Regions from separate parts of the Microbacterium sp. Ag1 genome, predicted to be linked through region 1. Evidence: riboswitches for the same ligand, from Rfam matches in the RefSeq annotation. Region 1 holds a riboswitch; the other holds the start of a gene.
What was found. Region 1 has a riboswitch for thiamine pyrophosphate ahead of thiM (hydroxyethylthiazole kinase). Riboswitches for the same ligand answer to the same signal wherever they lie in the genome.
Positions count from the first base shown of each region.

Region 2: another riboswitch for thiamine pyrophosphate. It lies ahead of AAY78_RS06370 (ECF transporter S component); the one in region 1 lies ahead of thiM (hydroxyethylthiazole kinase).

Region 1 is NZ_LBCR01000032.1:327,253-333,038, forward strand. It holds gene AAY78_RS14755 (DUF402 domain-containing protein) at 1-477, shown strand, start outside; gene AAY78_RS14760 (NAD-dependent epimerase/dehydratase family protein) at 474-1,436, shown strand; TPP riboswitch at 1,443-1,537, shown strand; gene thiM (hydroxyethylthiazole kinase) at 1,528-2,376, shown strand; gene AAY78_RS14770 (bifunctional hydroxymethylpyrimidine kinase/phosphomethylpyrimidine kinase) at 2,373-4,523, shown strand; gene argC (N-acetyl-gamma-glutamyl-phosphate reductase) at 4,763-5,786, shown strand, end outside.
Region 2 is NZ_LBCR01000027.1:60,090-65,875, forward strand. It holds gene AAY78_RS06360 (ABC transporter ATP-binding protein) at 1-4, shown strand, start outside; gene AAY78_RS06365 (D-alanyl-D-alanine carboxypeptidase family protein) at 84-1,796, opposite strand; TPP riboswitch at 1,878-1,987, shown strand; gene AAY78_RS06370 (ECF transporter S component) at 1,980-2,636, shown strand; gene AAY78_RS06375 (ABC transporter ATP-binding protein) at 2,639-4,090, shown strand; gene AAY78_RS06380 (energy-coupling factor transporter transmembrane component T family protein) at 4,087-4,866, shown strand; gene AAY78_RS06385 (CHY zinc finger protein) at 4,863-5,207, opposite strand; gene AAY78_RS06390 (aminoglycoside 3'-phosphotransferase) at 5,204-5,786, opposite strand, start outside.

The DNA of each region.
Region 1 (5,786 bases):
CGGGAAGTGCCTCTCGCCCGGCGCTGGCTCGAGCCGCGGACGCGCATCGTGGAGCGCTGGCGGGGCAACGGGGTGCTGTGCATCGCCCCTGCGGGGATGCCGTGGTCGATCTGGCTTTTCTGGAGCGACACCACCGGGCCGGACTGGGCGTTCTCCGGGTGGTACGTGAATCTCGAAAACGCGCATCTGCGGACAGACCGGGACACCTTCTCGTCCGACCATATCCTCGACGTCGAGATCGATCCGGCGGGCGGCATCCACCTCAAGGACGAGGATGAGCTCGTCGCCGCGATCGCCCAGGGACGGCTCAGTTCCGAGCAGGCCGCGCAGATCGAGCGGCACGCGGACGCGGCCATCGCGTCGTTCGAGGCCGACGACTGGCCGTTCGACTCCGCGTGGACCCGCTGGCGGCCCGACCCCGCCTGGACGGTTCCGGTGCTGGCAGGCCTTGACCGGTTGGGTGCAGGCACACCATGACGGATGTTCTGATCCTGGGCGGCACCGGGTGGCTCTCCGGGCGCGTCGCCGGTCACTGGCGCGACCACGGAGCCACGGTCACCTGCCTCGCTCGAGGCACACGGCCCGCGCCGGAGGGAACGGTCCTGGTGCGTGGCGATCGCGAGGAGGCTTCGACCTACGCCGACCTCGCACGACGGGAGTGGGACCACGTCGTCGACATCTCCTCCCAGGCGGCGCATGTCGATCGGGCAGTCGAGATGCTGGGCGATCGAGCGGCACGATGGACGTACGTGTCATCCGTGTCGGTGTACTCCGATGACGAGACGGTCGGTGCGGACGAATCGGCTCCACGACACCCGGCGGCGGTTCTCGGCGACGAGTACGAGTACGCGGCGCAGAAGGTCGCCGCCGAGGACTCCGTCGCCCGATTGGGGGAGCGGGCACTCGTGGTGCGTCCCGGCCTGATCGTGGGCGACGGAGACCTGAGCGACCGCTTCGGCTACTGGAGTGCTGCGTTCGCTCGTGCCGACGCTGACGCCGTGCTGCTGCCCCCGCTGGACGGGCGGAGCGCTCAGTTGATCGACGTCGACGATCTGGCGGAGTACATCGTCACCGCGCGAGGCAGCGGAGCCGTCAACGCCGTCGGCGACGAGAGGCCTCTCGCGGATGTGCTGCGGATGGTCCGCGCTGCATCCGGGCACACCGGGGCGACCATCGTCGCGGACGAGGAGTGGCTCATCGCGCATGACGTGGACCACTGGGCCGGCCCGCACTCCCTGCCGCTGTGGCTCCCGCCCGAGATGACGGGATTCATGACCCGCTCGAACGCGGCATTCCATGAGACCGGTGGGACGCTCCGTCCGCTCGTCGACACGATCGAGCGCGTGCTCGCCGACGAACGGGAGCGCGGACTCGACCGCGAACGACGTGCCGGGCTCACGCGGGCGCAGGAGCGGGCGCTGCTGGCCGATCGATAGACTGCGGACAGTGACACGGGGTGCCGCGATCCGCGGCTGAGAACAGACCCGTCGAACCTGATCTAGTTCGTACTAGCGAAGGGATGTCGCGATGAGCGATCTTCTGCGTCCTGATTCCACACACGATCTCGCCGAAAAGGCTGCGGTGCTGCTGGGGGTGTTGCGTGAGGCGCCACCGCTGACGCACTGCATCACCAATGCCGTGGTCACCGGCTTCACCGCCAACGTGCTGCTGGCGCTCGGGGCTGCCCCCGCCATGGTCGACATCGTCGGGGAGGCCGGCATGTTCGCCGGTGTCGCCTCGGGGATGCTGGTCAACCTGGGGACGCCCACCCCGGAGCAGCGCGCGGCGACTCTGGAAGCCGTCACCGGTGCGAGGGCAGCCGGTACGCCCTGGGTGCTCGACCCCGTCGCGGTCGGTGCGCTCCCGGTGCGCACCGCACTCGCGCGTCAACTCGTCGAGCAGCGTCCGACCGCGATCCGCGGCAACGCCTCGGAGGTGCTGGCTCTCGCGGGGCTCAGCGCCGGTGGGCGAGGTGTGGATTCCACCGACAGCACCGAGTCCGCGGCCGAGGCCGCATCGGCGCTGGCTCGGACGACACGCGGTGTGGTGGCCGTGTCCGGCCCGATCGATCTGCTCACCGACGGCGAACGCGTGCTGCGGTTGTCCAACGGGCACGAGCTGCTCACGAGGGTCACGGGCGGCGGTTGTGCTCTGGGCGCGGTGATGGCGGCCTTCCTCGGCGCTGCGCGGGCGACAGGGCACGACGCGCTCACGGCGGTCGCGTCGGCGAGCCTCGTGTACACGATCGCGGCGGAGCAGGCAGCGGAGCGGTCCACCGGGCCGGGGAGCTTCGCCGTCGCGCTGCTGGATGCCCTCGCCGCGGTGGATTCCGCTGACATCAGGGTCCGTGCCCGCGTCGAAGGCGGTGCCCTGTGAACGCCGACCTCTCGCTCTACCTCGTCACGGATGCGGAGCTGTGCGGAGACCGGGGCGTCGTCGAGACCGTCCGGCACGCGGTGGAAGGCGGGGTGCGCATCGTGCAGCTGCGCGACAAGGACGCGACCGACGAGGAGACGGTCGAACAGCTGGTCGCGCTGTCGCAGGCGATCGACGGTCGGGCGCTGCTCGTGGTGAACGATCGGCTGGGCGCGGCCGTGGCTGCTCGTGAGCGTGGAGCCAGGGTCGATGGCGTGCACCTCGGTCAGGGCGACGCCTCGGTGCTGCGCGCCCGTGAGGCACTCGGACCCGACGCGTTGATCGGCCTCACCGCCAACACCGCCGCGCACCTCGACGCGGTGCGGGCCCTCCCGGCCGGGACGGTCGACTACCTCGGGGTCGGCGTCATCCGTCCCACCCTCACGAAGCCGGATCACCCCGTCCCGCTGGGCGTGGAGGGATTTCGCGACTTCGCCAGGCGCAGCGCACTCCCGTGCGTGGCGATCGGCGGTGTCCACATCGACGACACCGAGGCCCTTCGCGATGCCGGTGCGGCGGGGGTGGCCGTGGTCTCGGCGCTGTGTGCCGCCGACGATCCGGCCGCCGTAGCGACGCGGTTCCTGCGGCGCTGGCGCTCCGGGGGTGTACCGCGAGTGCTCAGCATCGCCGGGAGCGACCCGTCCGGAGGTGCGGGCATCCAGGCCGACCTCAAGTCCATCGCCGCGAACGGCGGGTACGGGATGGCTGTGCTCACGGCGCTGACCGCGCAGAACACGCAGGGCGTGCGCGCTGTGCACGTGCCGCCGGTCGACTTCCTCCGCGCGCAGCTCGATGCCGTGTCGGACGACATCGTGATCGACGCCGTGAAGATCGGGATGCTCGCCGACGCCGAGGTCATCCGCGCAGTGGGGGCGTGGCTCGACCGCGTGCGCCCGCCTGTCGTGGTGCTCGATCCCGTCATGGTCGCGACCTCCGGCGACCGGCTGCTGGATCCGGAGGCGGAGCGAGCACTGCACGGACTCCTCGCGCGGGCGACTCTGGTCACTCCGAATCTCGCCGAACTCGCGGTGCTCGCCGGTCGGGAGATCGCCGACTGGGAGGATGCCATCTCCGCGGCGCACGAGCTGTCCGCCCGGATCGATGCGGCCGTCCTGGTCAAGGGCGGCCATCTCGTCGGCGATGAGGCCCCCGATGCGTTGGTCGACGCGGCGCGCGGTCTGCGCAGAGACTTTCCAGGACGACGGATCACGACCGGAAACACCCATGGCACCGGCTGCTCGCTGTCGTCCGCGCTCGCGACCCTGCTCGCGCGGGGGCACGACGCAGAAGCGGCCGTCGGCGCCGCGCGCATCTGGCTTCGCGAAGCCCTGCGGGCGGGGGACGCGTTGCGCGTCGGCGGTGGGCACGGGCCGATCAACCACTTCTCCGGACTCTGGGAACGGGCGGGAACAGAGGCCCGTCCGGTCGCGGACGACATCGCGGCGGACTGGTGGCACGACATCAGGGAGATCCGCACCGCGATCGACGAGCTGCCCTTCATCCGCGCGCTCGCCGACGGGACGCTGGAGCGCGGACCGTTCCTGTCCTATCTCGCCCAGGACGCGCTGTACCTGCGCGAGTACGCCCGTGTGCTCGCGGAAGCGTCCCGGCTCGCGCCGACATCCGATGAGCAGGCGTTCTGGGCGGAGTCGGCACGCGGTTCGATCGTGGGCGAGCTAGAGCTGCACGCGTCGTGGTTGACTCCGACGCAGGGGGTGAGCGCGGACACGTTCTCCGCCGAGCCGGGGGCGGCCACCACCGCCTACCTCGATCACCTGCGCTCTGTCGCGTTCGGTGGGGACTACGCAGAGATCGTCGCGGCCGTCCTCCCGTGCTTCTGGCTATACACCGACCTCGGCCGACGCCTGCATGCCGGGGCCTTCGGTCAGTACGCGCAGGATCCCCAGCACCCCTACGCCTCGTGGCTGGTGGCCTACGCCGATCCCGCGTTCGAAGAGGCGACCGAGACGGCGATCGCCTACGCCTCCGAAGCGGCGGCAACGGCTGATGCCGCGACCCGCGCCAGGATGCGCCACGTCTTCGAGGTCTCGAGTGCCCACGAACTCGCCTTCTTCGCCGCACCGCTGGAGCCCTCACCCCGCAGATGACGAACCGGATTTGCGGTGGCAGCCGAGGCCGCGCTACTGTCGCGACATGCCTTCGGCCGCCACCGCTTCTCCGACGCTCGCTCCGAGCGTCATCGCTGTGCGCCGACGCCGCGGCCGCCGACTGTAGGCGACCCCGCCCTTCTGCCCGTGCGCGCACGGCGGTCGAGTGCCGGTGTCGCCGCCTCCGGCCCCGTCCACGGTCCCGATTTCCTCGAGGGCCTGACCGTTAAGGTAGAAGCATGACGTATTCCGTCGCCGTCTCCGGCGCATCCGGCTACGCAGGCGGCGAGATTCTGCGCCTCCTGGCCGCCCATCCCGACATGGAGATCCGCACCGTCACGGCGCATTCGAACGCCGGGCAGCCTCTCGTCGACCACCAGCCGCACCTGCGCTCACTCGCACACCTCACGCTGCAGGACACGACACCGGAGATCCTCGCCGGCCACGACATCGTGTTCCTCGCCTTGCCGCACGGGCAGTCGGGGCAGTACACCGATGCGCTGGGCGATGTCCCGCTCGTGATCGATGCCGGCGCCGACCACCGACTCACGTCCGCCTCGGCGTGGGATGCGTTCTACGGCGGCGACTTCCACGAGCCGTGGACCTACGGTGTGCCAGAGCTCCTCATCGACGGGGTCAAGCAGCGTGAGCACCTCCGTGGAGCCACGCGCATCGCGGCGCCGGGATGCAATGCCTCCACCGTGAGTCTCAGCCTCGCGCCCGGTGTGGCCGCCGGGGTGATCGACCCCTCCGACATCGTCTCCGTGCTCGCCGTCGGACCGTCCGGCGCGGGGAAGAGCCTCAAGACGAACCTGCTCGGCAGCGAGATCCTGGGCACCGCCAACCCCTATGCGGTCGGCGGAACCCACAGACACATCCCCGAGATCCGTCAGGCGCTCGCCGCGGCGTCCGGGGTGGAGTCCGACGGCATCCGGATCTCGTTCACGCCGGTGCTGGTGCCCATGTCGCGCGGGATCCTCGCCACGTCCACCGCACCCATCGTCGACGGTGCGACGGATGCGCAGATCCGTGACGCTTGGCAGAGCGCCTATGGCGACGAGACCTTCGTGCAGCTGCTGCCCGAGGGACGCTTCCCCCGCACGGCCGACGTGCTCGGAGCCAACACCGCGCTGATCGGCCTCGCGATCGACCGGGCCGCGAACCGGGTCACGGTCGTCACCGCGGTCGACAACCTCGTCAAGGGCACCGCCGGCGCTGCCGTCCAATCCATGAACATCGCGCTGGGTCTTCCCGAAGCCCGCG
Region 2 (5,786 bases), on a different contig from region 1:
CTGACCTACGGCATCAACGCACGACGCCCCACCGCCGCTCACGCGGGGTGGGGCGTCGTCGTAGGCGATCGCCGGGGAGTGCGTCAGGGCTGGTCGGCTCTGATCCCGAGCAGCTCGAGCGGGTGGGTCAGACGCCACCAGGGACTCGGCCCCTCGACATCCGCGGCCAGCACCAGCGGAGTCGTCGTGGTGTTGACCGGTCCTGCCGTGGTCAGCGTGCCCACCGTGTCACCCTGTTCGCGTTCTTCGCCGAGGTCGAAGGCGGTCGCGGCGGTCGCGGTCGCGCTGTTCCAGAGCACCACATCGGCGTCGGATTCGGTGATGACGTCGACCTGCTCGCCCCACGGAGTCGTGACGCTGCCGACCACGGTGTCCTTCGCGACGGCCGGCGCCTGCGCCTCCAGTGCGGATTCCGCCTCGGCGAACAGGGAACGCGTGAGAGCGAGTCGCTCGTCGTCTCCGGCTTGATTCAGCGCCGCGGCGAACAGGTGCACCGTGGTGTCACCGATCACGAGGTCCTTCGCGGTGAGAAGGTTCCAGCCGACCAGGGTGCCGGTCTTGATGCCGACGACACCGGGATCGTCGAGCATGCCGTTCGTGTTCACGACGGTGCCCGCACCCGGGAGGTCGACGGACTTGGTGCCGACGATCTCGGCGAAGACCGGGTTCTGCATCGCACGCTCGCCGAGCGCCACCAGGGCCTCGGGCGTGGCCACGTTGCGCTCGTCGAAGCCGGAGGGGGTCACCACGGTGATTCCGGTCAGGCCACGTTCGCGCAACCACACCTCTGCAGCCCTCGCGAACTCGCGCTCGGAGCCCCAGATCTCGGTCGCGAGCCGATCGATGTAGTTGTTCGCGGAACCCATGAGCGTCCCCTGCAACAGCTGGTACTCCGTGAGCACTCCGCCGATGGGCACGTCGAGGGCGGATTGGTCACTGCGCCGGTAGTCCCAGTACTTCACGCTGTCGGCGCGGGTGAACGAGAACTCGGGTCCTTGCTCCCCGACAGCGAGCGGCATGCGGTCGAGCACCATCAGACTGCTGACGACCTTGGTGATGCTCGCGATGCTCACGGCGTCGGGCACCGAAGCCGCCGTCGTCATGCCCGCGATGCCGACGGCACCCGCACCCTCGGTCGGCCAGGTCACGGCGGCGGCAGCGGCGGGAGTCGTCGCGAACTCGACCGACTGCACCGTCGGCGGCACCTCGTGGAGGGGCCAGAGCAGTGTGGTGCCGGCGTAGACGGCGACGAGACCGGCGAGCGTGGCCAGCGGGACCAGGACAACCGGGCGGGCGATGGCGGGGCGAAGACGCGCACCGCGCAGCAGACCGCTCGATCGCTCGGCCTCCGAGGTGTCGTCGAGAGTGGCCGTGGCGGTGTGCTCGGCGACGGTCGCGGCGTCGACCCAGGTGAGAGCGGTGGCCGTCGTGGTGTCGTCGGCCCACTGGGGCGCGGCTGTCTCCGACGCGGTGAGTTCGCCGGAAGGATCCGAGACCGTGCGGTCGCGAGGGATGAACGGCGGCTTCGTCAGCGCGGGGGTGGCCGGTTCCGGGGCGCTCACGGCCTCCGGTGGAACGACGGCCTCCGGTGGAACGACGGGCTCCGGGTCTACGACGGGCTCCGGGTCTACGACGGGCTCCGGGTCTACGACCGTCCCCGGAGCATCCGCTCCAGGCGACGTCTGCTCGGCCGTCAGCACCGATCCGCCTGTCGCGGTGTCGGCGGTGTCGGCGGGGGCAGGGCCGTCGTCGCCGACGACGCCCGTCGCCTCGTCGGCGGGATCTGATGCGGTCACTCGTTTACGGTACCCAATCCCGCGCGTGTTCCGCGGCGCCGGGCCCTGTCGCCACGGGGGTGTCGCCGACGGTAGGATCGTCAGCACAACCACGGGAGTCCGGCGAGCCGGGCTGAGAGGGAGCGAATCGCGCTTCGACCGTCGAACCTGATCTGGGTCATGCCAGCGCAGGGAGGAGTTCAGATGAGTACGCCCACGTCCGCATCCACGCAGCAGGCATCCGCCGCCGCACAGGATCCGCACCGCACATCGATCTGGCGCTGGCGCGTCGTCGACATCGTCGTTGCCGCCGTCCTCGGCGTCGCGATCGGCCTCGTGTTCTGGGGATGGAACACGATCGGCTACGCCTGGTTCGGTGCGGCCGATGCTCTGACGCCGGGACTGGGCGGTATCGCCGTCGGCATCTGGCTGCTGGGCGGCGTCGTCGGCGGCCTCGTCATCCGCAAGCCCGGTGCGGCGCTGGTCGTCGAGCTCGTCGCAGCGATCGTGTCGATGCTGATCGGCAACGTGTGGGGCGTCTCGACCGTGCTGTCCGGCATCGTGCAGGGACTCGGCGCGGAGATCATCTTCGCCCTGTTCTTCTACCGGCGCTTCGGGATCGCGGTCGCCGCGCTCGCCGGTGTCGGTGCAGCGGTGGCTGCCTGGGTGTTCGAGCTGTTCTACGGCAGCTCGCCCAACATCCTGAAGTCCGTCGAGTTCAACACGATCTACCTGGTCAGCGTTGTCGTCTCCGGGGCGATCCTGGCGGGTGTCGTCGGTTGGCTGCTGGTGCGCGCGTTGGCGGTCACCGGTGCACTGAACCGCTTCGCCGTCGGGCGAGAGCACGTGCGCGAGGTCTGACCGTGACCATCGCCGCCCCGGCCCGCGTGCAGGCTGCGGGCTGGGGCTGGCGGTACGCCGGTCGGAAGCTCCCCGCCGTCGAGGACGTCTCGTTCACGATCGAACCGGGTGAGCGGGTGCTGCTGCTCGGCGCCTCCGGTGCCGGGAAGTCGACGCTGCTCGCGGGCCTGGCCGGGGTCCTCGGCGGCGACGACGAAGGGGTGCGAACCGGGTCGCTGCACATCGACGGTGCCGCCCCCGAATCCCGGCACGGTCAGGTGGGCCTCGTCCTGCAGGACCCCGATGCGGGGATCGTGCTGTCGAAGGTCGGCGACGACGTGGCGTTCGGGTGCGAGAACCTCGGTGTGCCCGCATCCGAGATCCCCGGTCGCGTCGCGGAGGCGCTGGATGCCGTCGGGCTCGATGTGCCGCTGCAACGCCCCACGAAGGCCCTGTCGGGCGGACAGAAGCAGCGACTGGTGCTCGCCGGTGTGCTCGCGATGCGCCCAGGGCTGCTGCTGCTCGACGAGCCGACGGCGAACCTCGACCCCGAGGGTGTGCGCGAGGTGCGGGCGAGCGTCGAACATGCCGTCGCCTCCACCGGTGCGACGCTGATCGTCGTCGAGCACCGCACACCGATCTGGGTCGATCTGATGACGCGCGTGATCGTGCTCGCGGCCGACGGCGGACTGCTCGCCGACGGGGAACCGGCCCAGGTGTTCGCGGCATACGGCGACGTGCTGGCGGACGCCGGGGTGTGGGTGCCCGACCGGGGGATCGACCTGCCCGTGCTGGAGCAGGTGTCGGCACCGGACGCGCTCACCGCGTCCGACCTGACGATCGGACGGGAGCATGGAGCGCCGGTGCAGCGCGGGCTCGACCTGCGCGTGCCGCGGGCGAACGCGACGGTGATCACCGGGCCGAACGGCGCCGGCAAGTCGACGCTCGCCCTCACGCTCGCCGGGCTCATCCCGGAGCAGGCGGGAGAGGTGCGGTCGGCACCGGAGCTGGCGGGGCGCAAGGGCACGCGCCCCATCCGCTGGACCTCGCGCGAGCTGCTCACCCGCATCGGGATGGTGTTCCAGGAGCCGGAGCACCAGTTCCTGGCCCAGACCCTTCGCGATGAGCTCGCGGTCGGGCCACGGGCGCTCGGCTGGGATCAGGCGAAGACGGATACGGTCGTTGACGGTCTTCTCGAACGCCTGGGCCTCGCCCCGCTCGCCCTCGCCAACCCGTTCACGCTCTCCGGAGGGCAGAAGCGGCGGCTGTCGGTCGCCACCGTGCTGGCCGGGGCGCCGGAGGTCATCGTGCTCGACGAGCCGACGTTCGGACAGGACCGCCGCGGGTGGATCTCGCTCGTCGCCCTGCTGCAGGAGGAGATCGCGCGTGGCCGGTCGATCATCGCGGTCACGCACGACGACGCGGTGATCCGACACCTGGGCGGTCATCGCATCGAGTTGGGGTCGTCGTCGTGACGGCGACCGAGACCGTGCGCCCGGTCTGGCTCGACGGTGTGAACCCGGTGACGAAGCTGCTGCTCGCCCTGCTGCTGTCCGTGCCGCTGTTCGCCTCCATCGACATCACGAGCGCGCTGGCAGCGATCGTCCTGCAGCTGCTCTGCCTACCGTTGACGGGGCTGCGTCTGTCGACGGTGCTGAAGCGCCTGCTGCCGGTCGTGATCTTCGCCCCGATCGCCGGTGTGAGCATGCTGCTGTATGCGGAACCGGCAGGGCGCATCTACTGGACGTTCGGCTTCGCGACGATCAGCGACGACTCCATCACGCTCGCGATCGCGGTGAGTCTGCGAGTGATCGCGCTCGGACTCCCCACGATCCTGCTGTTCGGCGGCACCGACCCGACCGAGCTCGCCGACGCGTTGGCGCAGGTGGCCAAGCTCCCGAGCCGCTTCGTGCTCGGCATCCTCGCGGGAACGCGCATGCTGGGGCTATTCCTCGATGACTGGCGCACCATGAGCCTGGCCCGTCGCGCGCGCGGTGTGGGCGACCGGGGTGTGCTGCGACGGTTCTTCTCGATGGCGTTCGTGCTGCTCGTGTTCGCGGTGCGGCGCGGCTCGAAGCTGGCGCTCGCGATGGAGGCCAGGGGCTTCGGCTCCGGCATTCCGCGCACCTGGTCGCGTCCCTCCCGGTTGCACCCGCGTGATGCGGTGGCGGTGATCGGCGGAATCGCGATCATGGCACTTGCGCTCGCCGCCGCCGTGCTCGTCGGGACGTTCCGTTTCGTCTGGAGCTAGCTCCGGTCGAGCTGGAAGTAGTGCTCACGGTGCAGTGCGCACCGCTCGTTGAACAGCGCCGAACACCGTGGACATGCCGTCGCCGCGAAGTACTCGGCGATCGTGAGCTCATGCCCGCACGCACCGCAGAGGATCGCCCGTCTGTCGCGCTCATGGGCCGCCCATTGCTGCGCCGCATGCTTCACGGTCTCCTCGTGGCAGCGGTGGCACGGGTAGTACTCGCCGCAGCAGGCGAAGCGGATCGCGATGATGTCGGTCGGGCCTTGATAGTGCACGCACCGGGTCATGTCGTCGACGACCGGACCGAGCACACGCGGCCGATCGTCGGGCACGATACTCACGTCTCGTTCCAGAGTCGACGGTAGTACTCGAGGCGCTCGTGATCGGGGTCGACGCCGTAGGCCTCGATCAGTGTGTCCTCCCAGCCTTCGCCGAAGTTCCACATCGTGCTCATCGAGGCCACGGCGATGTCGGCCCAGCGGTCGGCGACACCGAGAGCGGCGAGATCCACGAAGGCGGCCGGCCGGCCTTCCGCGTCGAGAAGCGTGTTCGGCATGCAGGCGTCGCCGTGGCACACCACCAACCGGTCGATCGACGGTTCCTGGAGCAGATCCTCTGGCACGACCGTGCCGCGATCGGCGGCGTTGGCGATCCGCCACTGCGTGCTCCACTCCCAGGGGCACTCGGCCACCGGCAGGGCATCGTGCAGCATCCGCAGGCCGACCCCGACCGCTCGCACCGCGGTCTCCGGCTGGTCGGCCCAGCGGGGGTCGACGGCGCTGCGGGCATCGATCGCGACCGTGACGAGCCACTCGTGTGTGTCGTCCTGGCCCTGCTCGATCACCTCCGGTACGGGGATCCACGTTCGTGCCCACCTCATGCGCTCGGCTTCGTCGCGCATGTTCGCCTCGTCGTCGAGC